DNA from 2 places in the Streptomyces sp. NPDC029122 genome. Region 1 is predicted to be linked to the other one. Evidence: riboswitches for the same ligand, from Rfam matches in the RefSeq annotation. Region 1 holds a riboswitch; the other holds the start of a gene.
What was found. A riboswitch is a leader RNA that binds a small molecule or an ion and turns the genes downstream of it on or off. The one in region 1 is predicted to bind glycine.
Positions count from the first base shown of each region.

Region 2: it holds a riboswitch for glycine, as region 1 does, so the genes downstream of both, gcvP (aminomethyl-transferring glycine dehydrogenase) here and gcvT (glycine cleavage system aminomethyltransferase GcvT) in region 1, are expected to answer to the same signal.

Region 1 is NZ_JBVHWK010000006.1:204,140-221,555, reverse strand. It holds gene ACZ4WZ_RS10585 (cysteine desulfurase family protein) at 1-177, opposite strand, end outside; gene ACZ4WZ_RS10580 (thioesterase family protein) at 299-1,150, opposite strand; gene ACZ4WZ_RS10575 (trimeric intracellular cation channel family protein) at 1,208-1,864, opposite strand; gene ACZ4WZ_RS10570 (hypothetical protein) at 2,091-2,498, opposite strand; gene ACZ4WZ_RS10565 (ABC transporter ATP-binding protein) at 3,064-4,128, opposite strand; gene ACZ4WZ_RS10560 (ABC transporter ATP-binding protein) at 4,134-5,195, opposite strand; gene ACZ4WZ_RS10555 (ABC transporter permease) at 5,225-6,226, opposite strand; gene ACZ4WZ_RS10550 (ABC transporter substrate-binding protein) at 6,432-8,147, opposite strand; gene ACZ4WZ_RS10545 (ABC transporter permease) at 8,242-9,234, opposite strand; gene ACZ4WZ_RS10540 (enhanced serine sensitivity protein SseB C-terminal domain-containing protein) at 9,855-10,595, opposite strand; gene ACZ4WZ_RS10535 (enhanced serine sensitivity protein SseB) at 10,658-11,392, opposite strand; gene ACZ4WZ_RS10530 (AAA family ATPase) at 11,491-12,126, opposite strand; glycine riboswitch at 12,387-12,490, shown strand; gene gcvT (glycine cleavage system aminomethyltransferase GcvT) at 12,669-13,784, shown strand; gene gcvH (glycine cleavage system protein GcvH) at 13,864-14,247, shown strand; gene glyA (serine hydroxymethyltransferase) at 14,265-15,521, shown strand; gene ACZ4WZ_RS10510 (L-serine ammonia-lyase) at 15,922-17,304, shown strand.
Region 2 is NZ_JBVHWK010000024.1:1,517-13,790, forward strand. It holds gene ACZ4WZ_RS24835 (sugar phosphate nucleotidyltransferase) at 1-1,912, shown strand, start outside; gene ACZ4WZ_RS24840 (DUF881 domain-containing protein) at 2,002-2,907, shown strand; gene ACZ4WZ_RS24845 (small basic family protein) at 2,904-3,236, shown strand; gene ACZ4WZ_RS24850 (DUF881 domain-containing protein) at 3,241-4,107, shown strand; gene ACZ4WZ_RS24855 (FHA domain-containing protein) at 4,238-5,128, shown strand; gene ftsR (transcriptional regulator FtsR) at 5,198-5,962, shown strand; gene ACZ4WZ_RS24865 (bifunctional nuclease family protein) at 6,026-6,499, shown strand; gene ACZ4WZ_RS24870 (MerR family transcriptional regulator) at 6,684-7,322, shown strand; gene ACZ4WZ_RS24875 (DNA polymerase IV) at 7,414-8,829, shown strand; gene ACZ4WZ_RS24880 (PRC-barrel domain-containing protein) at 8,826-9,182, opposite strand; glycine riboswitch at 9,306-9,404, shown strand; gene gcvP (aminomethyl-transferring glycine dehydrogenase) at 9,601-12,274, shown strand, end outside.

The DNA of each region.
Region 1 (17,416 bases):
CGGGCGCGCGCCGAGGGCCTCGGCGAGGGACTCGCGGGCCTCCTCGACGGTACGGCGGGCCCGGCGGCCGGCGGCGTGCAGGGAGGACGCGTTTCCGGTGGCGGCGAACTGCGCGGTCATCGCCGCAGCGGCTTCCGGGAGCATCGGCGTGGTCGCGGCGTGGTCGAGGTAGGCCATGATTTTTTGATTCTACGAGCCCCCTGCCCCGCCGGCTCCCGCCCGGGGTGCGCGGGGCCGCGCCCGCCGTGACCCCGGCGGCGCCGACGCGGCTCCGGGCCCCGCCCCCGGACCCCTCGCGTCAGCGCGGGGCGCGCGCCAGCTGGCGGGACTGGGCGACCAGGCGGTCCGCCGAGTCCCAGACCTCGGCGTCCTCCTCCAGGAAGCCGCCGGCCAGGTTGCGGGTGACGATGCCCACCCGCAGCGGCCCCGGCGCCGGGCGGTGACGGATGTGCGTGGTGAGCTCCACGGTGGGGGCCCACCCGAGCAGGCCGAGGTCGAAAGCGGTCGGCGGCAGTGCGTCCACCGCGAGCAGCAGCGACAGCGGGTCGGCGTCGCGGCCGTCGGCCAGCTCGAACCAGGCCCGCATCTCGCCCTTGCCGGACGGCGCCCCGACCGCCCAGCCCGCGGTCGCCGGGTCCAGCCGCAGGCGGAGCCGGTCCACGATGGCGCTGCTCCCGGGGATGGGGGCCGGACCGGCCTCGGGGCCGAGGCAGTCCTCGTACGCGGGCATCACCGGCGGACGCGCCACCGTGTGCACGGTGTCGGGGAGGGCGGCGAGGTCGCCGTACGAGGCGAGGACGCGGATGCGCTCGATCTCGGCGCCGTTCTCGTCGTACTGGAACAGCGAGGCCTGGCCCGTGGAGAGGGTGCGGCCGACGCGGACCACCTCGGTGCGGATCACGGCGGGGCCGGGCACGGAGGAGGTCAGGTAGTGCGCGGAGACGGTGAAGGGGTCCGGGTGCGGCAGGGCCGCCGCGAGGGCCCGGCCGACCAGGGCCAGCAGATAGCCGCCGTTGACGGCGGTGATGATCGTCCAGTCGGCGGACAGCTCCGCGTCGTACACCCCGGGCTCGCCCGCGCGGGCGGTGATGGTGGTGTCGCGGTCGAATTCGCTGTCGCCGATGGAGGCCTGGGCCGCTGCGTAAGACATGCCGACGACGGTACACCGGCAAGCTACTAAGCGGTAGCTTTTGTTTGAGGGACGGGACTACGGCTCTTCGGCCACCGAAGAGCGTCGGTTCCAGGCCAGCGGGGCCCGCCAGTGGTACTGCATCGCGAGCAGGCGCAGCACGAACGTGGTGACGGTCGCGAGCGCGGTCGTGAAGGGGTTCAGCACTTCGAAGCTGATGAAGACGGCCACCATGGCGGCGCCCACGACGGCGGGCACGGCGTACATCTCGCGGTCGCGCAGCAGTGAGGGCACCTCGTTGGCCAGTACGTCGCGCAGCACACCGCCGCCGACGGCGGTGGCCACGCCGAGCGCGGCGGAGGACGTCAGTCCCAGGCCGTACTCGTACGCCTTGGTGGTGCCCGACACGCAGAACAGGCCGAGGCCGGCGGCGTCGAAGACGTTGATGGCCCGGTTGATGCGCTGGACCTCGGGGTGGAGGAAGAAGACGAGCGCGGCGGCGATCAGGGGCGTGACGAAGAAGCTGAGCTCGCTGAAGGCGGCGGGCGGGACGGCGCCGATGCAGAGGTCGCGCAGGAGACCGCCGCCGAGGGCGGTGACGAGGGCGAGGACGGCGATGCCGAAGACGTCGAAGTTCTTGCGGACCGCGAGGAGGGCGCCGGCGGTGGCGAAGACGAAGATGCCCGCGAGGTCCAGGGCGTGCTGGATACCGGGCGGGAAGAGATCGTGGAGCACCCCGCCATTGTCGCCCGCCGCGAAGCCACCGCCCGCCGGGGCCGCGCGAAGCCGGAGTACGGGCAGCGACGCGGGGGCCGGAGCCGCTGCCCGGACCCGACGACCCCGGGGCACGGGGCGGAGGGCCGACGGCCGGGGGCCGGGGCTGAAGGGGCGGGGCCACGGCCCGGGACAGGGCCGGGGCCCGGACCCGGCCCAGCCGAGGGCCAGCGGGCCGGGGGCCGGGCTAGGGGCGAGCGTCCATGCGGTGGATGAGTCCGCCGTCGGGGCCGAAGACGTCGATGAAGTAGCCCTTCTTGAAGGACGCCCCCTCCTTCGTCTTCAGGTGGGTGATGACCGAGGTGTTCTGCCGACGGAAGATCGCGTCCGCCTGATCCGCGTTGCGGGTCCGGATGACCACCCGGGGCACGCCTTCCGGTCCGTCCTCGACCTGGATCCCGTACACGTCCGGGTCCCCGCCGGCCGCCGTGTAGCGCTCGGCCAGGGCCACGGCGTCCTGGGGAGCGGCCGTGGCCGTGGACGTCGGGCCGGGCACGACCTGCTTGCGTGGTTCCTCCGTGCAGCCCACCAGCAGCGCGGCTCCCGCCACCGCCGTCAGTGCCGCGCGGGCGCTCCGTCGCAATGTGTGCCCCATCGCCAACTCCCCTGATCGGTAAGGATGCGGCGACCCTACGCGAGGCCCGCCGCACCGCGGAGGCCGGCCCATTTGGGGGCTGCAGACCAATCGGACAGACACATCCGATCAACAGCTCAGCCCGCCCAAGAGACACCCCCTAGGGCTCGAGGCCGGGCCGGGGCCCGGGCCGGGGGTCGCTGCGCGGGGCAGTCCCGGCCTCCCTTCGCCCGTTCCCGCCCGGCTACCGCTGAGGTGCCCCGGCGCCTCCGGACGCCGGCGGGGCTGGACCGCGCGGCGGCGCAGCGCCCGTGGGGGTCCGGGGCGGAGCTCCGGGGAACGGTGGAAGGGCGGGTAGGGGACCGCTCCGCGCAGCGGCCACCACCGCTGACGCACGACCGGCCCCAGCAGGGGCCCCGACGCCGCCCGTGGCCGCCGGACCGACTCCGGCACCACGGCGCCGGAGGGTCACTCCGCCGCCGAACCACCCGAGCGGCCCGGCGGCGCAAGGCCGGGGAGACGGCCCGGCGGCGCGACGCGCGGCGGGGTGGCGGCCCGGCCGCGGCGCCGCGCGCGGAGGGGGGTGTCAGGAAGACGCGGCGGGGGCGTTCTCCGGGTGGTGGCAGGCCGCCTGGTGGCCCGGCTTGAGGGCGACCAGCGGCGGGTCCTGCTTCGCGCACAGCTCCGTCGCCTTCCAGCACCGCGTGTGGAAGCGGCATCCGGCCGGCGGGGAGATCGGCGAGGGCACGTCGCCCTTGAGCAGGATGCGGCCGCTCTTCGCGCCGCGCCGCCTCGGGTCCGGGACCGGTACGGCGGAGAGCAGCGCGTTCGTGTACGGGTGCATCGGCGACTCGTACAGCGACTTGCGGTCGGCCAGCTCCACGATCTTGCCGAGGTACATCACCGCGATGCGGTCCGAGACGTGCCGGATGACCGACAGGTCGTGCGCGATGATCACGTACGTCAGGCCGAGCTCCTCCTGGAGGTCGTCCAGCAGGTTCACCACCTGCGCCTGGATCGAAACGTCGAGCGCGGAGACCGGTTCGTCGGCGACGACCAGCTTCGGCTTGAGGGCCAGGGCGCGCGCGATGCCGATGCGCTGGCGCTGGCCGCCCGAGAACTCGTGCGGATAGCGGTTGTAGTGCTCCGGGTTCAGGCCGACGAGGGCGAGCAGCCGCTGGACCTCCGCCTTGATGCCGCCCTCGGGGGTGACTCCCTGGAGCTTGAAGGGGGCCGAGACGATCGCGCCGACCGTGTGCCGGGGGTTCAGCGAGCCGTACGGGTCCTGGAAGATCATCTGCACGTCGCGGCGCAGCGGGCGCATGCCCGCCACGCTCAGGTGCGTGATGTCCTTGCCCTCGAACTCGATGCGGCCGCTGCTCGGTTCCAGCAGGCGGGTGATGAGGCGGCCCATCGTCGACTTGCCGCAGCCGGATTCGCCGACCACGCCGAGGGTCTCACCGCGCCGGACGTCGAAGTCGATGCCGTCCACGGCCTTGACGGCGGTGGTCTCGCGGCGCAGCAGCCCCTTGTTGATGGGGAAGTGCTTGACCAGGCCCGTCACCTTCAGCAGCGGTTCCGCCTCGGTGACGGTCCCGGAGCCCCGGGCGGAGCCCTCGGCCGGGTCCTGGGCGGCGGTGTCCTTCTTCATGTCCGTCACAGCTTCGGCGCAATCTCTTCGGTCCAGATCCGGGTCCGCTCCTCCTGCGACATGTGGCAGGCGGACCAGTGCCGGCTGTCGTCCTGGGTCAGCTCGGGCCGCTGGGTGCGGGTGATGCCCCCCTTGGGCACGTCGGCGTAGGGGCACCGGGGGTTGAACGCGCAGCCGCTCGGGATGTTGATGAGGCTGGGCGGCGAGCCCTTGACCGGGATCAGCCGCTCGGTCTGGTCGCGGTCGATGCGCGGCATGGAGCCGAGCAGTCCCCAGGTGTAGGGGTGGCGGGGTTCGTAGAACACCTTCTCGGCGGTGCCGCGCTCCACACACCGGCCGCCGTACATCACCAGGATCTCGTCGGCCATCTCGGCGACCACGCCGAGGTCGTGCGTGATCATGATGACCGCGGAGCCGAACTCCTTCTGGAGGTCGCGGATCAGGTCGAGGATCTGCGCCTGGACGGTGACGTCCAGGGCGGTGGTCGGCTCGTCCGCGATGAGCAGTTCGGGGTTGTTGACGAGCGCCATCGCGATCATCGCGCGCTGGCGCATGCCGCCGGAGAACTCGTGGGGGTACGCGTCCACGCGCTGGTGGGGCTCCGGGATGCCGACGCGGTCGAGCATCTCGACGGCGCGGGCGCGGGCCTTCTTCTTGTCCACGTCGTGGTGGGTCCGGTACGCCTCGACGATCTGCTTGCCGACCGAGTAGTACGGGTGCATCGCGGACAGCGGGTCCTGGAAGACCATCGCCATCTTGCGGCCGCGCAGCCGGCGTACGTGGTCGGCGTCGGCGCTGACCAGGTCCTCGCCGTCGAGCACCACCTCGCCCGAGATGTGCGGGCGGCTGCGCGCGTTGCCGGTGCGGTGCAGGCCCATGATGGCCAGCGAGGTCACCGACTTGCCGGAGCCGGATTCGCCGACGATGCCGAGGGTCTGGCCGCGCTCCAGGTCGAAGGAGAGGCCGTCGACGGACTTCACCAGGCCGTCGTCGGTCGGGAAGTGGACCTTGAGGTCGCGCACGGAGAGGAAGGGGGTCGCGTCGCGCGCGCCGCCCTGCTCGGGCACGAAGGCCGGCTGGTCGGAATCGTTCTTGGTCACGTCAGCCTCACGCGCGGGTCGATGACGGCGTACAGCAGGTCCACGATCAGGTTGGCCATCACCACGAACAGTGCGGCGAGCAGGGTGACCCCCATGATCACGGGGAGGTCGCCGGCGCTGATGGCGGCGACGGCCGCCGTCCCGAGGCCCTGGAAGTTGAAGGTGGTCTCGGTGAGCACGGCGCCGCCGAGGAGCCCTCCGAGGTCGAGGCCGAACATCGTGACGACCGGGGTGAGCGTGGAGCGCAGGGCGTGCTTGCGGATGACCACGGACTCCTTGAGGCCCTTGGCCCGGGCGGTGCGGATGTAGTCCTCGCCGAGCACCTCCAGCATGGTCGCGCGGGTGATGCGCGCGTAGGTGGCGGCGAAGAGGAAGGCGAGGGTGACCCAGGGCAGGATCAGGCTGTTGAGCCAGGCCAGCGGATCCTCGGTGAGGGGTTTGTAGTTGGAGACGTCCAGCCAGCCGAGGCTGTAGACGAAGATCGCGGGGGCCACCATGCCGGTGAAGAAGATCGGCAGGGAGACACCGGCGAGCGCGCCGACCATGACGGTGCGGTCGATGGCGGTGCGGCGCTTGAGGGCGGAGATCACGCCCGTGGCCACACCGGCGATCACCCAGATCACGGCCGCCCCGAGGGCGAGCGAGAGGGTGACCGGGATGCGGTCCATCATGGTCTCCCAGACGGGCGCCTCGGTCTTGAAGGAGTAGCCGAAGCAGGGAGCCGCACAGTGGGTGATCTCGGTGCCGCCGTCGTAGTCGCGGCCGGCGAAGATGCCCTTGACGAAGAGCAGGTACTGCTCGGAGATGGGCTTGTCGAAGCCCATCTTGACGCGGATGCCCGCCAGGGCGGTCTCGTTGGTCTCCCGGCCGGCGTACATGAGCGCGGGATCGCTGCCGGTCAGCTTCGGGACCGCGAAGAAGATGCCGAAGGTGACCAAGGAGACCACCAGCAGCGTGGCGGCGACGTTGAACAGCCGCCGTATGAGGTAGACGAGCACTGCAGTCGGCCGCCCGGGGCTGTTGGCCGCCGCCCCTCGTGGGGGCGGCGGCCAGCGCCTGCGGCCTTCACCTGCCCTTCGGACTAGCGCATGTGCGGTGAAGGCACTTACTTACGTGCTGAGTTGCGGTTGCCTGCCCGGCGGTCGGCCGGGCTGCCCGGCTGCCCGGCTCATCGCCGGGCAGCCTGCTACTTCTGTGCTCCTGCTACTTCTGCGCGATGCCCACGGTGGCGAGGTCGATCTTGCCGAAGGACTCGTTGAAGAAGACGTTCGTCAGGCGCGGGTTGTGGTAGACGAGCGCCTTGTCGAAGTTGATCGGCAGGTAGAGCGCCTTGTCCATGACCTTCTTGTTGATCTCCCCGTAGAACGGGGCGGCGGCCTCCGGCGAGGGGGCGGCAGCGGCCTTGTCGAACAGGCCGTTGATCTCGGGGTCGTTGACCTCGGTGTAGTTGTTGTTGCCGTTCGGCAGGATGAACGATCCGTCGACCAGCGGCTGCAGGAAGCCCGCGCCGGAGTTGTAGTCGGCGCCCCAGCCCATGACGATGATGCCGTAGCCCTTCTTCTTCACGTTCTCGGGCGAACCGATCGTGGAGGAGGAGAGCTTGCCGTCGAACTGGTCGATCGTCGCCTTGATGCCGACCTTGGCGAGGGAGGCCTGGAGGGACTCGGCCGTCTTCACCTCGGGGGCGCGGTTGTTGCGCACCGCGATGGTGGTCTCGAAGCCGTCGGGCTTGCCGCAGGCCTTGAGGGCCTCCTTGGCCTTGGCCTCCTGCGGCTTGCCCTTCGTCAGACCGAAGGGGTCGTAGCTCTTGTCCGAGCCGGGGACGCCGGCCGGCAGCATGTTCGCGCCGAGGTCACCGCTGGTCGGGCCGCCACGGGCGGTCTGGAGGGACTTCGGGTCGGCCGCGTAGATGACGGCCTTGCGGCACTCGATGTTGTCGAACGGCGCGACCGTCTGCGGGAAGGCGAAGTAGCGGATGTAGCCCGTGAAGGGGTTGTCCGCGTTCTTCTTGAGGTTCGCGTCCTTGAGGATCTTGTTCTTCGCGGCCTGCTGGACACCGGTGCCGTCGACGGCCATGTCGATGTCGCCCGAGAGCAGGCGCTGGTCCATGTCGTCCGGGTTGGTGGTGACCGTGAAGGAGACCTTGTCCGGCAGACCCTTGCGGATCGGGTCCGTCTTCGGGTCCCAGTTCTCGTTGCGGACGAAGGTCGCACCCTTGCCGGCGGTGAAGCTCTCGACCTTGTAAGGACCGGTCGACATCGGCTTGTTGGTGTAGGTGGCGCCCGTGTCCTTGCCCATCGGGACCGGCGAGGAGGACGGCATGGCCAGCAGGTAGCTGAAGTCCGAGTTGGCGCTCGCCAGGTTGAAGACGATCGTCCTGTCGTCCGGCGTCTCGACCGTCTTCAGACCCATCTTGTTGGGGTCCGTGTCCTTGTACGGGCCGGGGTACTTCTGGCCCTGGTCGAGGAGGTCGATCAGGTAGGTCGGGCCGCCGGACAGGACGTCCTGGGCGAAGACGCGCTCGATGCCGTACTTGATGTCCTTCGAGGTGATCGGCGTACCGTCCTCGAACTTCACCCCCTCCTTGAGCTTGAGGGTGTACGTCTTGCCGTCGTTGCTGATGACCGGCAGGGCCTCGGCGAGGTCCGGGACCACCTTGGTGCCGTCCTTGCCCGGCTTGGCGTCGTAGGCGAGCAGGCTGCGGACGTAGAGCCGCTGCATGTTCCACACGAAGCCGTAGTAGGCGCGCGCCGGGTCGAGGTAGTCGACGTCCTGCGGGGACCAGAGCTTGAGCTCGCCGCCCTTGTCCTCCGAGGGGTTGATCACGGCGGTGGCGGCACCGCTGTAACCCTTGCCGCTGTCGCCGTCGGCCTTGCTGTCGGCCTTCTTGTCCCCGTTGCCACCGCACGCGGCGGTCATCGAGAGGGCGGCGATCACGGCGGTGATCGCGAGAGCCTGCTTTCTGCGGATCACGGTTGTCCAACCTCCATAGGTGGTGAATCGAAGAAGCGGTTCAGCTGCCCTTGGGGTCGAGTGCGTCACGCAGCCCGTCCCCGAAGAGGTTGAACGCCAGGACGGTGATGAAGATCGTCATGCCGGGGACCACCATGTACATGGGGTCGTCCTGGTAGATGGGGACGGCGTCGGAGAGCATCTTTCCCCAGGAAGCGGTGGGCGGCTTCACGCCGGCGCCCAGGAAGCTGAGGGCCGCCTCGGTCAGGATGTTGGTCGGGATGATCAGCGTGGCGTAGACGAGGATCGGCGCGACCAGGTTCGGCAGCAGTTCCTTGATCAGGATGTAGCCGCGGCCGGCTCCGAGGCTGCGCGCGGCCTCGACGTACTCGCGTTCACGCAGGGAGATCGTCTGGCCCCGGACGATGCGGCCGATGTACGGCCAGCCGAAGAAGCCGATGACGAGGATGAGCACGCCCATGCGGACGCCCGAACCCTCGAACCCCCACAGGGAGTTGGGGACGACGGAGACCAGGGCGATGGTGAACAGCAGCTGCGGGAAGGCCAGCAGCAGGTCCATCAGGCGGCTGATGATCCCGTCCACCCAGCCGCCGAGGAAGCCGGCGAGGGCGCCCAGGAGGCTGCCGAGGACGACCGAGACGAAGGCCGCCAGGAAGGCGACGACCAGCGAGATGCGGGCGCCGTAGACGATCCGGCTGAACACGTCGCGCCCGTTGGTCGGTTCGACGCCCAGCAGGAAGTCGGAGCTGATGCCGCCGAAGGAGCCGAGCGGCGTGCCCAGGTCCGGGTCGATCATGTCCTCGTGGAACTCGTTGGGGTCGTGGCCCAGCAGGTTCACGATCAGCGGCGCGAAGACCGCCACCAGGATCAGGAGGATCACGATCACGCCGCCGGTCAGCGCGACCTTGTCGCGCTTGAGCCGCATCCAGGCGATGCGGCCGGGCGAGCGGCCTTCGATGGCCTTGGCAGGGACGTCGGCTACGGACACGGGTGCGGGTGTTTCCGCGCTCGTGTCGTGCAGTGGTGCCGTCATCGTGGTGGGGACCCCTCTCGGCCGACGGGTGGTCGGCCCATGCCCGCCGCTGTGGCGGCGTTGGTGCGGAGTGGCGCTCGAGTGCTCGGGGCACGTGAACGCGTACGAGGTGCGAGGTGCTGGCAGTGCGGCCGTGCTGTGGGTGGAGCAGGGTGCGGTGCGGGCGGTGCGGTGCGGCTGAGGTGCGGGAAGTACGGGAGCGCCGTGTCGGGACGAACGGCGGAACCACGTGCCGAACCGCGTCCGCGAGGACTGACCGGCTCTTGGGTGGGGAGTCTTCATCGGGCGCTCGACCAGCCGCCAGACCCGCAGATGAATGGATGCGCAACCGTGATCTGAGGCCGTGGTTCCCGTTATCCGGACTCCGCTCACGGCTCAGCGGAGCAAGACCGTCCGTTCGGTACGCAAACGGACATCAAGGCCAACTCGTGGGAGTACCGAGCCAATTGGACGCCCGTCTGCGGTGATATCCGGACAAGACGAAGGCCGCCGGGAACCATGGTTCCCGGCGGCCCGGTGTCCGTCGGAGGGGTCCGTCTCAGGGTCCGGGCGCACCCGGGAAATCCCTGTAGGCAGCTCGGGGAACGCGCCCCCGGAGCCCCTGGAGCCCCCGGAGCGGCTCAGTAGGCGGCCGCCTGCCCCTCGCGGTCGTAGAAGGGCCTGGTCTGCGCACGCAGCCACATCGCCACCGGATCGTGCTCGTCCGCCAGCGCGACCGTGCACACCGGAACCCCCTCGGGCACGGCGCCGACCGACTGGCGCATCATCTCCCGTACGGATTCCAGCGCGGGCGCCGATGCGTCGTACAGGTCCAGTCCCACCGCGAGGTACGCCGACCCGAGCGAGGGCTGCACCCAGGCGCGGCGCAGCGACCTCACGGCCGGCGTCCGGTGCGCGTGCTGGGTCAGCAGCCCGTAGAACTGCGGGAGTTCCAGGGCCGGCTCGGACAGCCGCAGCGGCCCCGCCGGCATCCGGTCCAGGCCGGTGGCGACCCGGCGCAGGTCGGCCCACGGCACGCCGAGGCCGCCGCCCTGGGCGTGCGGGTTGACCCACAGCCCCCAGCGGTCCGGGTACAGGGCGCGGGCGATGTCCCGGCCGGTGACGACCTCGTAGCCGCGGTTCCAGCCGCTCGCGGCCAGCTCCTGCGGGGAGGTCACGCAGGGGGCGTAGCCCAGCCCCTCGACCTCCATGCCGCCGTACTGGGCGTCCGGCGAGCCCGGCTGCCCCTGCCACAGCAGCATCCACAGCCTGCCCTCGGCGAGGGCGCGCAGGAATGACTCGTAGCTCTCATAGCGCCCGGGAGTCACCTGGCGCAGCATGTGCTCGACCTGCCCGGCCGCGGCCGTGCCTGACGCACTCACCCGGTACCCCTCTTCGTCTTCTTCCGCCCGTCGTCCACACGTCCCGACCAGCTTAAGCGGCGCTACGGCAGGTAGAAGGGGCGTACGCGCTCACGAATCCAGTCCGTGACCGGGTCCTCGGCGGCGTCCAGCAGGATCAGCTGCACCGGCCAGGGCGCCGGTACGCGGGCCAGGGCGCGGCCGAGTGCCTCCAGCGGGGCGTTCCGCGCCTCGGGATCCCATCCCGTCAGCCGGACACCGATGTAGAGCTGGGGGTCGCCGCCCTCGACGCTGGCGAGGCAGCGGTGGGCGGCCGCGACCGCTCCGGTGGCCCGGAACTCCTCGCCGGCGGCGGCGAGGAAGTCCACCGGGTCGTCCTGCCAGTCGGGTTCGAACAGCCGGACGCGGCCGCCGGTGGCCGGGCCGTCGAGCTCGGTACGGCCGGTGCGGCACAGCTCCGCGACGGCGGCCGGGGGCAGCGGGACCCCGACGGCGCCCTCGGGGTTCAGGGCGATGCCGAGCTGCGGGGGCAGGCCGCGGGCGAACTCGACCGCGGGGGCGACCGCGAAGTCCATGGCGGGGCCGGCGGCGAAGCGGAACTGGGCCTCCGAGCTGTAGACGGGGACGTACGCCTCGCCGCCGATCAGCATCGTGGGGAGGTCGAGGGAGGTGCTGTCGGGACCGCCGCCCTGGGGCAGCGGCACCCAGACCCGGCTGCGGCCGAGCGCCTCCAGGATCTGCGGGCCGGCGTCCGCCCGGCCGAGCACCGCTCCGAGCACCTGCTCCAACTCGTTCGCCGGCCAGCCGTTGCCCGTCATGTGCGCCCGCTCTCCCTGTTCCGCGCCGATGTCGCCCCGAGGCTACCCCGGCCTCCGGCGGCGGGCCGGGGCGGGCGGCGCCTGGGGACGCCGCCGCCTCAGGCGTCGAAGGCGACGCGGTTCAGGGCGGAGGCCGCCCGGCGGTCCAGGAGGGTGACCGTGGCGCAGCCGCGCGGGGGGCGGCCCGCTTCGGCCGCGGCCAGGAGGCGGGCGACCGCGCTCCGGTGACGGGCGAAGGCGTACGCCGACACCCGGCGGCCCCGCGCCGCCTGCCCGGCCAGGGCCTCCTCGGGGGTGGTGTCGAGCAGCAGCAGGTGCAGGGCCCGGCCCCGCTGCCGGGCGACGGCGGCCAGCAGGGCCCGCACCCAGGACTGGGTGCCGCAGTCGTGGACCACCACAGAGGCGCCGGAGCGCAGCTCGCGCCACAGCCCCCGGTAGTGGGCGGCGCGCACCAGCGGCCGGTACACCGCGTACGGCAGGGCGGACGGCATGCGGCGCTCCCAGCGCTCGCGGGTGTCCTGGGAGTCGATGCCGGTCTCGGCGGCCCGCTTGATCAGGGTGCTCTTGCCGCCGCCCGGCAGCCCGGACACCACGACGATGTCCCCGGCGGCGTAGCCGAGCCGGTGCGGCCCCGCGGACCGTCCACGCAGGTCACGCACCGGACCGCCGGCCGCCGCGGGGCGGGCCGCGCTCCGCGGCGCCGGGACCGCCCCGACCGTGCCCGTGGTCGTCACCACTCCGAACCTCCGCACAGTGAATCGTCTCCCCCCGAATCGGGCCCGCGAGGGCCCCATGCCCACTGAATGTAAAGAGACGGTAATCCGCCGGCCGCGGTTGCGGGCGGACGTTCCACAGCGCGGACGGCCCGGCCGGCGCGCAGGCGGCCTCCACCGGACCGCGCGGACCGCACGTTCTTCCGGGCCCCACTGCCCCCTCCCGCCCGTCCCGTGCAATGATGTGCGCCATCTGGACACCAAACTGCATACCGGCCGCTTGAATCCGCGCGGGAGAGTCCCGGCAGGCCGCGAGGCCGTGCCCGGGCGCCGAAGGAGCAAGTACCTCCCTTGAATCTCTCAGGCCCCGTACCGCGTGGATGAGGCAGATCTGAAAAGCGAGCCCCCGCCGCGTCCGTCCCCGACGGCCCGGCGCGTGCTCCACCCAAGGTGCAAGTCGGCGTTCCCCCTCCGGGAACTCTCGGCGAACCTCTCAGGTTCCGATGACAGATGGGGAGGAACCTCCTCGTCATGTCATGCCCTGGGACCCGGGAGCCACACCCATGAGCACTGCCCCCCGCCTGACCGCGCTCGACGCGCTGCACCGCTCGCTCGGTGCGACCATGACCGACTTCGCGGGCTGGGACATGCCGCTGCGCTACGCCAGTGAGCGCGACGAGCACAACGCCGTGCGCACCAAGGCCGGCCTGTTCGACCTGTCCCACATGGGCGAGATCACCCTGACCGGCCCGGAGGCCGTGAAGGCCCTGGACTACGCGCTCGTCGGGAACATCTCCACCGTCGGCGTCGGCCGCGCCCGCTACACGCACATCTGCCGGGAGGACGGCGGGATCCTGGACGACCTGATCGTCTACCGCCTCGGCGAGACCGAGTACATGGTCGTCGCCAACGCCTCCAACGCCCAGGTCGTGCTGGACGCGCTCACCGAGCGCGCCGCCGGCTTCGACACCGAGGTCCGCGACGACCGTGACGCGTACGCGCTGATCGCCGTCCAGGGCCCCGAGTCCCCCGGCATCCTGAAGTCGCTCACGGACGCCGACCTGGACGGCCTGAAGTACTACGCCGGCCTGCCGGGCACCGTCGCGGGCGTGCCCGCGCTGATCGCCCGTACCGGCTACACGGGCGAGGACGGCTTCGAGCTGTTCGTCTCCCCCGAGCACGCCGTGGAGCTGTGGCAGGCCCTGACCGAGGCGGGCAAGGACGCCGGTCTGGTGCCGGCGGGCCTGTCCTGCCGCGACACGCTGCGCCTGGAGGCGGGCATGCCGCTGTACGGGCACGAGCTGACCACCGCCCTCACCCCCTTCGACGCCGGGCTGGGCCGGGTCGTGAAGTTCGAGAAGGAGGGTGACTTCGTCGGCCGCGCCGCCCTGGAGGCCGCCGCCGAGGTCGCCGCCACCAAGCCGCCGCGCAAGCTGGTCGGTCTGGTCGCCGAGGGCCGCCGCGTCCCGCGCGCCGGCTTTCCCGTGGTCGCGGGCGGCGAGGTCATCGGCGAGGTGACCTCCGGTGCCCCGTCCCCCACGCTGGGCAAGCCGATCGCGATGGCGTACGTCGACGCGGCGCACGCCGCGCCCGGCACCTCCGGCGTCGGCGTCGACATTCGCGGTACGCATGAGCCCTACGAGGTCGTGGCCCTGCCCTTCTACAAGCGGCAGAAGTAGCCCTCGTACCGGGCTCCACCGTCTCAGCACGCAAGACCACCGTTCGTATCCACCTCCCCGCATCCAGGAGAATCAGGTCATGAGCAACCCCCAGCAGCTGCGTTACACCAAGGAGCACGAGTGGCTGTCGGCCGCCGTAGACGGCGTCGCGACGGTCGGCATCACGGAGTTCGCCGCCAACTCTCTCGGTGACGTCGTCTTCGCCCAGCTGCCCGCGGTCGGCGACACCGTCACCGAGGGCGAGACCTGTGGCGAGCTGGAGTCGACCAAGTCGGTCAGCGACCTGTACTCCCCCGTCTCCGGTGAGATCGTCGAGTTCAACCAGGACGTCGTGGACGACCCGGCCCTGGTGAACTCCGCGCCCTTCGAGGGTGGCTGGCTGTTCAAGGTGCGCCTCTCGGAGGAGCCGAAGGACGCCCTCACCGCCGAGGAGTACGCCGCGCTCACCCACTCCGACAACTGACACCCCAGGGGATCCTGATGTCCGTTCTGAACACCCCCCTCCACGAGCTCGACCCCGACGTCGCCGCCGCCGTCGACGCCGAGCTCGCGCGCCAGCAGTCGACCCTGGAAATGATCGCGTCGGAGAACTTCGCTCCCGTCGCCGTCATGGAGGCCCAGGGCTCGGTCCTGACCAACAAGTACGCCGAGGGCTACCCGGGCCGCCGCTACTACGGCGGCTGCGAGCACGTCGACGTGGTCGAGCAGATCGCGATCGACCGCATCAAGGCGCTGTTCGGCGCCGAGGCCGCGAACGTCCAGCCGCACTCGGGCGCGCAGGCCAACGCCGCCGCGATGTTCGCGCTGCTGAAGCCGGGCGACACGATCATGGGCCTGAACCTGGCCCACGGCGGTCACCTGACCCACGGCATGAAGATCAACTTCTCCGGCAAGCTCTACAACGTGGTCCCCTACCACGTCGACGAGACCGGCCAGGTGGACATGGCCGAGGTCGAGCGCCTCGCCAAGGAGTCCAAGCCGCAGCTGATCGTCGCCGGCTGGTCCGCCTACCCGCGCCAGCTGGACTTCGCCGCGTTCCGCCGGATCGCGGACGAGGTCGGCGCGTACCTGATGGTCGACATGGCCCACTTCGCGGGTCTGGTCGCCGCGGGCCTGCACCCGAACCCGGTTCCGCACGCCCACGTCGTCACCACCACCACGCACAAGACCCTCGGCGGTCCGCGCGGCGGTGTCATCCTGTCGACGCAGGAGCTGGCCAAGAAGATCAACTCCGCGGTCTTCCCGGGTCAGCAGGGCGGCCCGCTGGAGCACGTGATCGCGGCCAAGGCCGTCTCCTTCAAGGTCGCGGCCTCGCCGGAGTTCAAGGAGCGCCAGGAGCGCACCCTGGAGGGCGCGAGGATCCTCGCCGCCCGCCTGGTGCAGGACGACGTCAAGGCCGTGGGCGTGGACGTCCTCACGGGCGGCACCGACGTGCACCTGGTCCTCGTCGACCTGCGCAACTCCGAGCTGGACGGCCAGCAGGCCGAGGACCGCCTCCACGAGGTCGGCATCACGGTCAACCGGAACGCCATCCCGAACGACCCGCGGCCCCCGATGGTCACCTCGGGCCTGCGGATCGGTACGCCGGCCCTCGCGACCCGCGGCTTCGACGCCGAGGCCTTCACCGAGGTCGCCGAGATCATCGCGCAGGCGCTGAAGCCGGACTACGACGCCACCGCCCTCAAGGCGCGCGTCTCGGCCCTGGCCGCGAAGTTCCCGCTGTACCCGTCGCTCTAGTCGCCCAGCGCCTGGTCACGGGCTCGGGAGGGGGGCCCGGTCTTGTTCTCGCACAGGGCCGGGCCCCTTTTCATGACACAGACCCCCCGGCGGACCTCTCGTCCCCCTGTGGGTTCCCACCCCGCCGAGGCGCCTCCGCCGTGGCGCGGAACCAGCTGGAAGCCCCGGCCCGCCGTCCTCGGCGCCCGAGGTCGAAATCACTCGCGGCAACGCCCCGGGGCGGGAGCTCACCCCCGCATGAAGGACGTACGCTGCTTTAGCAGGGCAAGGGCGCCCACCGGCGCCCTTTGCCCAAACATCCGCAAAGTCCGCCCATCCGTCGGCTGCCTCGCTACCCTCGCGGGCAGCTGGACGGGTCGTTGTTTCCCCGCCACAGCGGGGATGTTCCGGGAGTCCGCCAGTGGCCATCTCCGTATTCGATCTCTTCTCGATCGGCATCGGTCCGTCCAGCTCACACACGGTCGGTCCCATGCGCGCGGCGCGCATGTTCGTGACGCGGCTGAAGAAGGACGGCGCCCTCGCCCAGACCGCCTCCGTCCGGGCGGAGCTCTTCGGCTCCCTCGGCGCGACCGGCCACGGGCACGGCACGCCCAAGGCGGTCCTGCTCGGCCTGGAGGGCCACTCCCCCCGCACGGTGGACGTCGAGAGCGCCGACGACGAGGTGGAGCGCATCCGCAAGAGCGGCAAGCTGCGTCTGCTGGGTGCCGAGATAGGCGGTGCCCACGAGATCGACTTCGACGAGCCGAACCAGCTGATCCTGCACCGCCGCCGCTCGCTGCCCTACCACGCGAACGGCATGACCCTCTTCGCGTACGACGCCTCCGGCGCCCCGCTCCTGGAGAAGACCTACTACTCGGTCGGCGGCGGCTTCGTCGTGGACGAGGACGCGGTCGGCGAGGACCGGATCAAGCTCGACGACACCGTCCTGAGGTACCCGTTCCGCTCGGGCGACGAGATGCTGCGCCTGGCCAACGAGACCGGTCTGTCGATCTCCTCCCTGATGTTGGAGAACGAGAAGGCCTGGCGCACGGAGGAGGAGATCCGCGAGGGCCTCCTGGAGATCTGGCGCGTCATGCAGTCCTGCGTCTCGCGCGGCATGTCCCGCGAGGGCATCCTGCCGGGCGGGCTGCGCGTCAAGCGCCGGGCCGCCTCCACGGCGCGCCAGCTGCGCACCGAGGGCGACCCGATGATGCACCGCAGCGAGTGGACGACGATCTACGCGATGGCCGTCAACGAGGAGAACGCGGCGGGCGGGCGCGTGGTGACCGCTCCCACGAACGGCGCGGCGGGCGTGCTGCCGGCGGTCCTGCACTACTACGTGAACTTCGTGCCCGGCGCGGACGAGGACGGCGTGGTCCGCTTCCTGCTCGCCGCGGGCGCGATCGGCATGCTCTTCAAGGAGAACGCCTCGATCTCCGGCGCCGAGGTCGGCTGCCAGGGCGAGGTCGGTTCCGCCTGCTCGATGGCGGCGGGCGCCCTCGCCGAGGTCCTGGGCGGCACCCCCGAGCAGGTCGAGAACGCCGCCGAGATCGGCATGGAGCACAACCTCGGCCTGACCTGCGACCCGGTCGGCGGCCTCGTCCAGATCCCCTGCATCGAGCGCAACGGCATGGCCGCCGTCAAGGCCGTCACCGCGGCGAAGATGGCGATGCGCGGGGACGGCAGCCACAAGGTCTCCCTCGACAAGGTCATCAAGACCATGAAGGAGACGGGCGCCGACATGAAGGTCAAGTACAAGGAGACGGCGCGCGGCGGGCTCGCGGTCAACGTGATCGAGTGCTGACCCCGTAGCGGTCTCCGGGCGGGGTCCGGACCGGGTCGTGGCCGAAAAGGGGCCCTGCGGCCCGGCCCCTCGGGACCTTCGGCCCCGGAGCGCGGCCACGGGCGGCGATAGC
Region 2 (12,274 bases), on a different contig from region 1:
CTTCCCCCAGCTGATGAAGGAAGGCCGCCCGATCTACGGCTACGTGGCCGAGGGCTACTGGGAGGACGTGGGCACCCACGAGAGCTACGTCAAGGCGCAGGCCGACGTGCTCGAGGGCAAGGTCCAGGTCGACATGGACGGCTTCGAGATCTCGCCCGGCGTGTGGATCGCCGAAGGGGCCGAGGTCAGCCCCGACGCCGTGCTGCGCGGGCCGCTGTACGTCGGCGACTACGCCAAGGTAGAGGCCGGGGTGGAGCTCCGCGAGCACACCGTCATCGGGTCGAACGTGGTCGTGAAGAGCGGAGCCTTCCTCCACAAGGCCGTCGTCCACGACAACGTCTACATCGGCCCGCACAGCAACCTGCGCGGCTGCGTCATCGGCAAGAACACCGACATCATGCGGGCAGCCCGGATCGAGGACGGCGCCGTCATCGGTGACGAGTGCCTCGTGGGTGAAGAATCCATTGTCCAGGGCAATGTGCGCGTCTACCCGTTCAAGACGGTCGAGGCCGGTGCCTTCGTCAACACCTCGGTCATCTGGGAGTCCCGCGGCCAGGCACACCTGTTCGGTGCCCGGGGAGTCTCCGGGATCCTGAACGTGGAGATCACCCCCGAGCTGGTGGTCAAGCTGGCGGGCGCCTACGCGACGATGCTGAAGAAGGGCGCGATCGTCACCACGGCCCGTGACCACTCCCGAGGCGCCCGTGCGCTCAAGCGCGCGGTGATCTCGGCGCTCCAGGCCAGCGCCATCGACGTCCGTGACCTGGAGAACGTACCGCTGCCGGTGGCGCGCCAGCAGACGGCCCGCGGTGCGGCGGGCGGAATCATGATCAGGACCTCGCCCGGGGTGCCGGACTCGGTGGACATCATGTTCCTCGACGAGCGGGGCGCCGACCTCTCGCAGGCGCAGCAGCGCAAGCTGGACCGGGTGTACGCACGCCAGGAGTACCGGCGTGCCTTCCCCGGGGAGATCGGCGACCTGCAGTTCCCGTCGAGCGTCTTCGACTCGTACACGGGCTCGCTGCTGCGGCGGGTGGACACCACCGGGATCGCCGACGCCGGGCTCAAGGTCGTCGTGGACGCCTCGAACGGCAGCGCGGGGCTCGTGCTGCCCAGCCTGCTCGGCCGGCTCGGCGTGGACGCGCTGACGATCAACCCCGGCCTGGACGAGTCCAGGCCGACCGAGACGCGGGAGACCCGGCGGGCCGGGCTGGTGCGTCTCGGCGAGATCGTGGCGTCGGCGCGGGCGGCCTTCGGGGTGCGGTTCGACCCGGTGGGCGAGCGGATCTCGCTGGTGGACGAGCGGGGCCGCATCATCGAGGACGACCGGGCGCTGCTCGTGCTCCTCGACCTGGTGGCCGCCGAGAAGCGCAGCGGCAAGGTGGCCCTGCCGGTGACCACGACGCGGGTCGCCGAGCAGGTGGCGGCGTACCACGGCACCCAGGTGGAGTGGACGACGACCTCGCCCGACGACCTGACCCGGGTCGGCCGGGAGGAGACGACGATCTTCGGCGGGGACGGGCGGGGCGGGTTCATCGTCCCCGAGTTCAGCTCCGTGTTCGACGGGTCGGCGGCCTTCGTGCAGTTGATCGGACTGGTGGCCCGGACGCAGCTCACCCTGAGCCAGATCGACGCCCGCATTCCGCGTGCGCACGTGCTCAAGCGGGACGTGCCCACCCCGTGGGCGGCGAAGGGCCTCGTGATGCGGCGGGTCGTGGAGGCGGCGGGCGACCGGCAGGTGGACACCACCGACGGGGTGCGCGTGGTCGAGGCCGACGGGCGGTGGGCGCTGGTCCTGCCCGACCCGGCGGAGGCGGTCACCCACCTGTGGGCCGAAGGCCCCGACGACGCCTCCGCCCAGGCGCTCCTCGACGAGTGGGCTGCGGTCGTGGACGGAGCCGGGCAGCACTGACGCGCGGTGCCGGCGGGCCGGGTGCGGGAGTCGTCCGCCCCGCCCCGCCGGACGAGCGCATTGGGTGGGGGCGGTGCCGACATGCGACGATGTGCGGCATGTCGCAGCCGCCCAACAACCGGAGTTCGGCCACACCGCCGGCGCGCCCGGACGCGTCCATGTCGCTGCTGACCCATGTGATGGACCACAGCCTCGACGAGGGCTATGCGGAAGCCTCGGCCCGGCGCGAGGCGGACGGTACGGCGGGGCTGCCCCGCACCCTCAAGGCCAAGCTCGCGCTCGCCGCGGGGCTGGTGCTCGCCGCCATGGTCGTCACGCTCGGCGCCGCTCAGGCGCGTGTCTCGGCGCCGGTGCTGGCCAAGGAGCGCCAGGAGCTGATCGACCGGGTGCAGCGGGCCGATGACCACGCGGACGGTCTGGAGCGCGACACGGACCGGCTGCGGACCGAGGTCGCCGACCGGCAGCGCGTGGCGCTCAAGCAGCAGGTCGGCGAGCGGGGCCGGCTGGTGGAACTGCTGGCGGGCGCAACCGATGTGCGGGGTCCCGGCGTCAAACTGATCGTGGACGACGCCAAGGGCGCCTCGTCGGGCGGCGGTGGCGGCCCGCGCGAGAGCGCCGGGTTCTCGAACACCGGCCGGGTGCGGGACCGGGACATGCAGCGGATCGTCAACGGACTGTGGCAGGCGGGCGCGGAGGCCGTGTCGATCAACGGGCAGCGGCTGACGGCGCTGTCGGCGATCAGGGCCGCGGGTGACGCGATACTGGTCGACAACAAGCCCCTGGTGCCGCCCTACGAGGTTCTCGCGGTGGGCGACAAGAAGGGGCTCGGGACCACGTTCCAGGACTCCGTGGACGGCCAGTACCTGCACGTCCTGCAGGAGAGCTACGGGATCCGCTACAGCCTGACCCCGATGGACGAGGTGCGGCTGCCGGCGGCGTCGAGCCTGACCGTCCGCTCAGCCACAGCAGAAGAGCCGAAGAAGGGTGCATCGTGATCGCGGTACTGGGCCTCTTGGCCGGAGTGGTGGTCGGGCTTCTGGTCCGGCCCGAGGTGCCGGCCGTGGTGGAGCCGTATCTGCCGATCGCCGTGGTCGCCGCACTCGACGCCGTGTTCGGCGGTCTGCGCGCGATGCTGGACGGCATCTTCGTCGACAAGGTCTTCGTGGTGTCGTTCCTGTCGAACGTGGTCGTGGCGGCACTGATCGTCTTCCTCGGTGACAAGCTGGGCGTCGGCTCGCAGCTGTCGACCGGTGTGGTCGTCGTCCTCGGCATCCGGATCTTCTCCAACGCCGCGGCCATCCGCCGGCACGTCTTCCGGGCGTGAGGCCATGAACACGGAGAGCACCCCGCCCGGCGAGCCGGAGGTCCCCGGGCAGTCCGGGGCCAAGCCCCAGCAGCCGCAGCAGCAGCCCCGGTCGGAACAGCCAGGGCCCCAGGAGCCGCCGCGGCAGCCCGGGCCGGCCGTGCCGGAGGAGACCGGGCGCCAGCGCCTGGCCGCCGGGCTGTGGCCGCCCCGGCTCAGCCGGGCCCAACTGATCGTCGCGCTGCTGCTGTTCGTCCTGGGTCTCGGTCTAGCGATCCAGGTCCGTTCCAACAGCGACTCCAGCGCGCCGCTGCGCGGTGCCCGTCAGGAGGACCTGGTACGGATCCTCGACGAGCTGGACGGGCGGACCCAGCGCCTGGAGGACGAGAAGCAGAGGCTGGAAGACCAGCGCAAGGAGCTGCAGAACAGCTCCAACCAGGCCGAGGAGGCTCGTCGGCAGACGGTGGAGAAGGAGCGCCAACTGGGCATCCTGGCCGGTACGGTGGCCGCACAGGGCCCGGGGATCACGCTGCGGATCAGCGACGTCAAGGGGCAGGTGCGGTCCGACCAGCTGCTGGACACCCTCCAGGAGCTGCGGGCCGCCGGGGCGGAGGCGATCCAGATCAACGGGGTGCGCGTCGTGGCGGGCTCGTACTTCTCCGACGAGGCCGGCGGGGTCGGAATCGACGGTAAGAAGATCACACAGCCCTACGAGTTCAAGGTCATCGGCAAACCGCAGGATCTGGAGCCGGCGCTCAACATCCCGGGAGGTGTCGTACAGACCATGGAGAAGGAACAGGCCACCGTTGCCGTCACACGGTCGGCGAAGATCGTTGTGGATGCCTTGCGGGCTGCGAAGCAGCCTGACTACGCTCGGTCGTCATCGTCGTGACGCGTAGCGGTGTGCGGACGGTCTCACGCGGGCCGGCGCCTGCGGGGGGTCGACGCACGGAAGTCGCCGTGCGTGGTGGAAACTGTCTGGTGGTTACGGACGTTGTCAGAATGTCCGGGTCGGCAGGTGTGTGCATGCAGAGTTCGTCCTGCCCCACGGGCGGGTCTGTTTCGGTCAAGGGGAATCGCCCGTGAAATTGTTTGAGAAGTTGTTCGGCAAGAAGAAGAACGAGGAAAGCGGTGGCTCGCGGCATCGCGCGGGGCAGCCGGGAGCGGAGGGGCAGGGCGACAGGCCGCTCTTCCGCGACGAGGTGGCCGGCCCGGGTGACCACCCGGGGGGCGGCGCGTCGTCCGTCGACCCCGCCGGTTCCGGACGCATAGGTTTCGGTGAACCGTCAAGCTCCAGTGCGGGTGGAGGGTTTGCCTCCGACCCCTATGCCACCAGTGCCTCCGCGGGGCAGCCGCGGCGCGAGGAGCCGTCCATGTCGGCCGAGCAGACGTGCGGCAGGTGTGGACACCGCAGCGACGCGGCGAGCCGTTTCTGCTCCAACTGCGGGGCGCCGCTGCGACCGGGTCTGACGCCGGAGCGTGCCTCGGAGACCACGTCCACCATCTCGATCTCCGGCCTCGAGGCCTACGAGGCCGAGGGGTCGGGCCAGCACGTGTCGTCCTCGCTGTCCCCCGAGGCCCAGGCCGCGGTGGAGGCGCTGCCGCCCGGTTCCGCCCTGCTGATCGTGCGGCGCGGGCCCAACTCGGGCAGCCGGTTCCTGCTGGACGGCGAACTGACCACTGCGGGCCGGCACCCGCAGAGCGACATCTTCCTGGACGACATCACCGTGTCCCGCCTGCATGTCGAATTCCGCCGGAGCCCGGAGGGCGGCTTCACCGTCGCCGACGTGGGCAGCCTCAACGGCACGTACGTGAACCGCGAGCCGATCGAGTCCGTCGCTCTGCACAACGGTGACGAGGTGCAGATCGGCAAGTACCGGCTGGTCTTCTACGCGAGCCTGCGGGGCGCCTGACCCCCTCGGACACCGTCCGGGGGGAACCCCACCCCCGGACACCCTCCGGGGGGACCCAGGGAAGGTTCCATGCTGCGTACCCCGACGGGCGGTGCCCCGAAGAACGGCACCGCCGGCTCGGCCGGACAGCTGGTCAGCATCGGCACGGTGCTGGCCACGCTGCGGGACGAGTTCCCCGAAGTCACGATTTCGAAGATCCGCTTCCTGGAGGCGGAGGGTCTGGTCGAGCCCCGGCGCACACCCTCCGGATACCGCAAGTTCAGCGCGGAGGACGTCGAGCGGCTCGGGCGCATCCTGCGCCTGCAGCGCGACCACTACCTCCCGCTGAAGGTCATCCGGGAGCAGCTCGACGCGCTCGACCGCGGAGAGCAGATCCGCATCCCCGCGCCAGCCGCGCACGGGGAGTCAGTGGATCCCGCGCAGGCCTCCGCCGTGGGCGGGGAGGCCGGCGGCGAGCGGCCTACGGCGGCCCGGGTGGGCCGGGCCGAGCTGATGGCCGCCGCCGAGGTGGACGAGGCGCAGCTCGAGGAGTGGGAGTCGTACGGGCTCGTCTCCGAGGCGCCGGGCGGCGGGTTCGACGCCGGGACGGTCACCGTGGCCCGGCTGATCGCGGATCTCGGCCGGTTCGGACTCGAGCCCCGTCATCTGCGCGGCATGAAGGCGGCGGCGGACCGGGAGGCCGGCCTGGTGGAGCAGCTCGTCTCCCCGCTGCGCCGGCACCGCAATCCGCAGACCAGAGCCCATGCCGAGGCCACCATGAGGGAGCTCGCGGGGCTCTCCGTACGGCTTCACGAGGCCCTGGTCCAGACCGCTCTCGGGCTGCGTCCGCACTGACGCGACGGGTCCCGGGGGAGCCCCGACTACCCAAACCTGCCGGGCAGGTCCTAGGGTTGCTGTGTGAACGAGCTCGACGTTGTGGGTGTCCGGGTGGAAATGCCCTCCAACCAACCGATCGTGCTCCTGCGTGAAGTGGGAGGCGACCGGTACCTCCCCATCTGGATCGGTCCTGGGGAGGCGACCGCCATTGCCTTCGCGCAGCAGGGCATGGCCCCTGCCCGGCCGCTGACGCACGACCTGTTCAAGGACGTGCTGGACGCGGTCGGCGAGGAGCTCACCGAGGTCCGGATCACGGATCTGCGGGAGGGCGTCTTCTACGCGGAGCTGGTCTTCGCCAGCGGGGTCGAGGTGAGCGCGAGGCCGTCGGACGCCATAGCGCTGGCCCTGCGCACGGGGACGCCGATCTACGGCAGTGACGGTGTGCTGGACGACGCCGGAATCGCCATTCCCGACGAGCAGGAGGACGAGGTGGAGAAGTTCCGCGAATTCCTCGACCAGATCTCGCCCGAGGACTTCGGAACGGGCCCCCAGTAGCCGCGCCGACGGCCGCGTCATCCACCGGGAACTGTCAGCCCATTCAAGTAGCCTTTCCCCGCAATGGGGTACGGGAAACCACTCTCAGGGTGATTATCACTCGGCGTGCCGAGTGTGGCGATCGTTGACGCACCCCTGGTCACTGCCTACCTTCGAGGTGGCAGGTCAAGGACGGAGGGTCGGCGTGAGGATCACGGGCGACGGTACGACCGGGGGCACCCCCGCGCGGAGCGATGGTGGGCCGTACCCGCTGCACAGTGGTGCGGCGGGTTCCGTGCACCGTCAGCCGGCGCCCGCGCCGGTCGGACCGGTGAACGACGGCCCGGTGTCCGAACAGGTCGGCTACCGGGGACCGACGGCGTGCGCCGCCGCCGGGATCACGTACCGGCAGCTCGACTACTGGGCGCGGACCGGGCTGGTCGAGCCGAGCGTGCGGCCCGCGTACGGTTCGGGGACCCAGCGGCTGTACAGCTTCCGCGACGTGGTCGTCCTGAAGATCGTCAAGCGCTTCCTGGACACCGGGGTGGCGCTGCAGAACATCCGCACCGCAGTGCAGCACCTGCGCGACCGGGGCTTCTCCGACCTGGAGCGCATGACGCTGATGAGCGACGGCGCGACCGTGTACGAGTGCACCTCGCCGGACCAGGTCGTGAGCCTGCTCCAGGGCGGGCAGGGCGTCTTCGGCATCGCGGTGGGCGTCGTCTGGCGCGACGTCGAGAACGCGCTGTCGCAGCTGCACGGCGAGCGCGTGGACACCGGGGAGACCCTGGTCGGCCACAACCCGGCCGACGAGCTGGCCGCCCGCCGGAACCGGGCCGTCTGAGCCCGCGCCCGCGCCCCGCGCCCCTGTGGCGGGACGTGGGCGGCGGCCACGGATCCCCGCGTTGTCAGTGGCATGGGGCAGCATCGGTACTGTGAGAGCCGCGCCGACCATCCTGCACCTGGACATGGACGCCTTCTACGCCTCCGTCGAGCAGGCGTCCAAGCCCAGCCTGCGCGGGAAGGCCGTGATCGTCGGAGGGCTCGGGCCGCGCGGGGTCGTGGCCACCGCCTCGTACGAGGCCAGGCGGTTCGGTGTGCACTCGGCGATGCCGACCGCGCAGGCCCGCCGGCTCTGCCCGAACGGCGCGTACCTGATTCCGCGCTTCACCCTCTACCGCGAGGTCAGCGAGCTGGTCATGGGCCTGCTCCGGGAGCTGTCGCCGCTCGTGGAGCCGCTCAGCCTCGACGAGGCCTTCGTGGACCTGGAGGCGGGCGGAGCCGCCTTCGACTCGGTGAGCGCCCGCGCCACGGGGGAGCGTCTGCGGGCGGACATCCTGGCCCTCACGGGGCTCAGCGGCTCGGTCGGACTGGCCGGGTCCAAGATGCTGGCCAAGGTGGCCTCGGAGGAGGCCAAGCCGGACGGACTGCTGCTGATCGAGCCCGGGACCGAGCGCGAGCTCCTCGCGCCCATGTCGGTGCGCACCCTTCCGGGCGTCGGGCCGGCCACCGGGGAACACCTGCGCCGGGCCGGGATCACCACCGTGGGCGAGCTGGCCGAGGCGGGCGAGGACGAGCTGGTGCGGATGGTGGGCCGGGCGCACGGGGTGGGGCTCTACCGGATGGCGCTGGGTCTGGACGACCGGCCGGTGGTCGCCGAGCGGGACGCGAAGTCCGTGTCGGTCGAGGACACCTTCGACGTGGACCTGCACGACCGGGTACGGATCCGGAACGAGGTGCAGCGGCTCGCGGACCGCTGCGTGGGCCGGCTGCGCGGCTCGGGGCACTCGGGGCGGACCATCGTCCTGAAGGTCCGCCGGTACGACTTCTCGACCCTGACCCGCTCGGAGACGCTGCGGGGGCCCACCGACGACGCGGCCGTGGTGCGGGAGGCGGCCGCGCGGCTGCTGGAGGGCGTGGACACCACCGGCGGGGTGCGGCTGCTGGGGGTGGGGGTGACGGGGCTCGCGGACTACACCCAGGAGGACCTGTTCGCCCAGGCGCTGGCCGCCGCCGCCGCGGAGGCGGAGGAGGCGGCCGGCGCCGGGGCCGCGCGAGCCGGAGGAGCCGGTGAGGACGCGGCGGAGTCCTCGGGGGAGGGGGAGCCCCCCGAGGTGCCGGCGGAGGCCCTGGAGGGGACGGAGACGGCTCCCGTGCGGCACTGGGCCGCCGGGAGCGACGTACGGCACGCGGTGTACGGGCCCGGATGGGTGCAGGGCAGCGGGGTCGGCCGGGTGACCGTCCGGTTCGAGCAGCCCGGATCACCCCCGGGCCGGGTCCGCACCTTCCGGCTGGACGACCCCGAGCTGGAGGCTTCGGACCCGCTGCCCCTGGTCGGGGACGGCCCTTAGGGCGTGTCCTGCGGGTGGGGGTGCTGGAAGTCGGAGGGGAGGGCCACGTCCAGGCCGTAGTGGTGGTAGAGCTGGAGCTCCTGTTCGGGGGAGAGGTGGCGGCCGACCCCGAAGTCGGGGGCGTCCTTGATCAGGGAGCGTTCGAAGGGCACGCGCAGGGCGTCGTCCACCACCTCGCTGGGTTCCAGGGGGACGAAGGCGTCGCGGCCGAAGAGGCCCGTCCGGACGGCGGCCCACTCCGGGACGCCCGTGGCGTCGTCGAGGTAGACCTCGTCCACGGTGCCGATCTTGGCGCCGTTGCGGTCGAACGCCTTGCGGCCGATCAGGCTGCGCGGATCGATGTCGGTCTGCACGGTCCCTCCGTACGGTCGCAGTGATGCAGAGCTCATCCGTCATGACTACAAAAGTGCATATTTGAAGAGGGGGCCACTCGAGGGAGGGTCGAGATCCTCGCTGGTAGGCTGGGTGGCGGCTGTTGACCCTGTGCGGGAGAGTCCTCCGAGTGAGTACGACGGAGGCGCCGAAGGAGCAAATCCTCCCCGGAATCTCTCAGGCATACGTACCGCACGCGACGAGGCCACTCTGGAAAGCAGGGGCAGGCTCCGGATCCGCAGTACCGGCGCTTCTCCTCACCGACGGTGAAAGCCGGAGCTCTCGGGCGAACCCCGCGGCTCCGGTGAAGCTCTCAGGTTGAGATGACAGAGGGGGAGGCCGTCCGGGTGCCCGCGCCGTGGTGCCCCTCGCAGGTCATACGACCAGGAGGCCTCCGTTATGACCGCCAACCGCATTCCGCTCTCCCAGCTCGAGCGGGGCATCCCCTTCGAGCAGCGTCACATCGGCCCGGACGCCGAAGCGCAGGCGAAGATGCTCGCCCAGGTGGGCTACGGCTCCCTCGACGAGCTCACCGCCGCCGCGGTACCGGATGTGATCAAGACCGCCGAGGCGCTGAACCTGCCCGAGGCGCGCACCGAAGCCGAGGTGCTGGCCGAGCTGCGCTCGCTCGCCGACCGCAACCAGGTGCTCTCCTCGATGATCGGTCTCGGCTACTACGGGACCTTCACCCCGCCGGTGATCCTGCGCAACGTCATGGAGAACCCGGCCTGGTACACGGCGTACACCCCGTACCAGCCGGAGATCTCGCAGGGCCGCCTCGAGGCGCTGCTGAACTTCCAGACCCTCGTCGCCGACCTGACCGGTCTGCCGACCTCCGGCGCCTCCCTGCTCGACGAGGGCACCGCGGCCGCCGAGGCCATGTCGCTGGCCCGCCGCGTGGGCAAGGTCAAGGACGGCGTCTTCCTCGTCGACGCCGACGCGCTGCCCCAGACCATCGCCGTGATCGAGACCCGCGCCGAGCCCACGGGCGTCGAGGTCGTCGTCGCCGACCTGTCCGAGGGCATCCCGGCCGAGATCGCCGAGCGCGGTGTCTTCGGCGTGCTGCTCCAGTACCCGGGCGCCTCCGGTGCCGTCCGGGAGATCAAGCCGGTCATCGACCAGGCGCACGAGCTCGGCGCGATCGTCACCGTCTCCGCCGACCTGCTGGCCCTGACCCTGCTGACCTCCCCGGGCGAGCTGGGCGCGGACATCGCCGTCGGCACCACCCAGCGCTTCGGCGTCCCGATGGGCTTCGGCGGCCCGCACGCCGGCTACATGGCCGTCCAGGCCAAGCACGCCCGCTCGCTGCCCGGCCGCCTCGTCGGCGTCTCCGTGGACGCGGACGGCAACAAGGCGTACCGCCTGGCCCTGCAGACCCGCGAGCAGCACATCCGCCGCGAGAAGGCCACCAGCAACATCTGCACCGCGCAGGTGCTGCTCGCCGTCATGGCCGGGATGTACGCGGTCTACCACGGCCCGGACGGTCTGAAGACGATCGCCCGCCGCACCCACCGCTACGCCGCGCTGCTCGCCGCGGGCCTGACGGCCGGCGGGGTCGAGCTGGTCCACGGCTCCTTCTTCGACACCGTCACCGCCCGCGTGCCCGGCAAGGCCGCCGAGGTCGTCGCCGCCGCCCGCAAGGGCGGGGTCAACCTGTACCGGGCCGACGCCGACCACGTCTCGATCGCCTGCGACGAGACCACGCGCCGCGCCGACCTCGAGGCCGTCTGGGCCGCCTTCGGTGTCACCGCCGACATCGAGGCCCTGGACGGGACCACCGCCGACGCGCTGCCCGAGGGCCTGCTGCGCTCGGACGCGTACCTCACCCACCCGGTCTTCCACCAGCACCGCTCCGAGACCGCGATGCTGCGCTACCTGCGCAAGCTCTCGGACAAGGACTACGCGCTGGACCGCGGCATGATCCCGCTCGGCTCCTGCACCATGAAGCTCAACGCGACCACCGAGATGGAGCCGGTCACCTGGCCCGAGTTCGGCCAGCTGCACCCCTTCGCCCCGGTCGAGCAGGCCGAGGGGTACCTCACGCTCATCAACGAGCTGGAGGAACGTCTCTGCGAGGTCACCGGCTACGACAAGGTCTCCATCCAGCCGAACGCCGGCTCCCAGGGCGAGCTCGCCGGTCTGCTCGCGGTGCGCGCGTACCACCGCGCGAACGGCGACGAGCAGCGCACCGTCTGTCTCATCCCGTCCTCCGCGCACGGCACCAACGCCGCCAGCGCCGTGATGGCCGGCATGAAGGTCGTCGTCGTCAAGACCGCCGACGACGGCGAGGTGGACGCGGACGACCTGCGCGCCAAGATCGAGCAGTACCGTGACGAGCTCTCCGTGCTCATGATCACCTACCCGTCGACGCACGGTGTGTTCGAGGAGCACGTCGCCGACATCTGCGCCCAGGTGCACGAGGCGGGCGGCCAGGTGTACGTGGACGGCGCGAACCTGAACGCCCTGGTGGGCCTCGCCAAGCCGGGTCACTTCGGTGGTGACGTCTCGCACCTGAACCTGCACAAGACCTTCTGCATCCCGCACGGCGGCGGCGGCCCGGGCGTCGGCCCGGTCGGTGTCCGGGCGCACCTGGCCCCGTACCTGCCCAACCACCCGCTCCAGCCGGCCGCCGGCCCCGAGACGGGCGTCGGCCCGATCTCGGCCGCGCCGTGGGGTTCGGCGGGCATCCTGCCGATCTCCTGGTCGTACGTCCGCCTGATGGGCGGCGAGGGCCTCAAGCGCGCCACCCAGGTGGCGGTGCTCGGCGCCAACTACATCGCCAAGCGCCTGGAGCACCACTACCCGGTGCTCTACACCGGTCCGGGCGACCTGGTCGCGCACGAGTGCATCATCGACCTGCGTCCGCTGTCGAAGGCCACGGGTGTGAGCGTCGACGACATCGCCAAGCGCCTGATCGACTACGGCTTCCACGCGCCGACCATGTCCTTCCCGGTGGCCGGCACGCTGATGATCGAGCCGACGGAGTCCGAGGACCTCGTCGAGATCGACCGCTTCTGCGACGCGATGATCGCGATCCGTGCGGAGATCGAGCGGGTCGCGGGCGGTGAGTGGC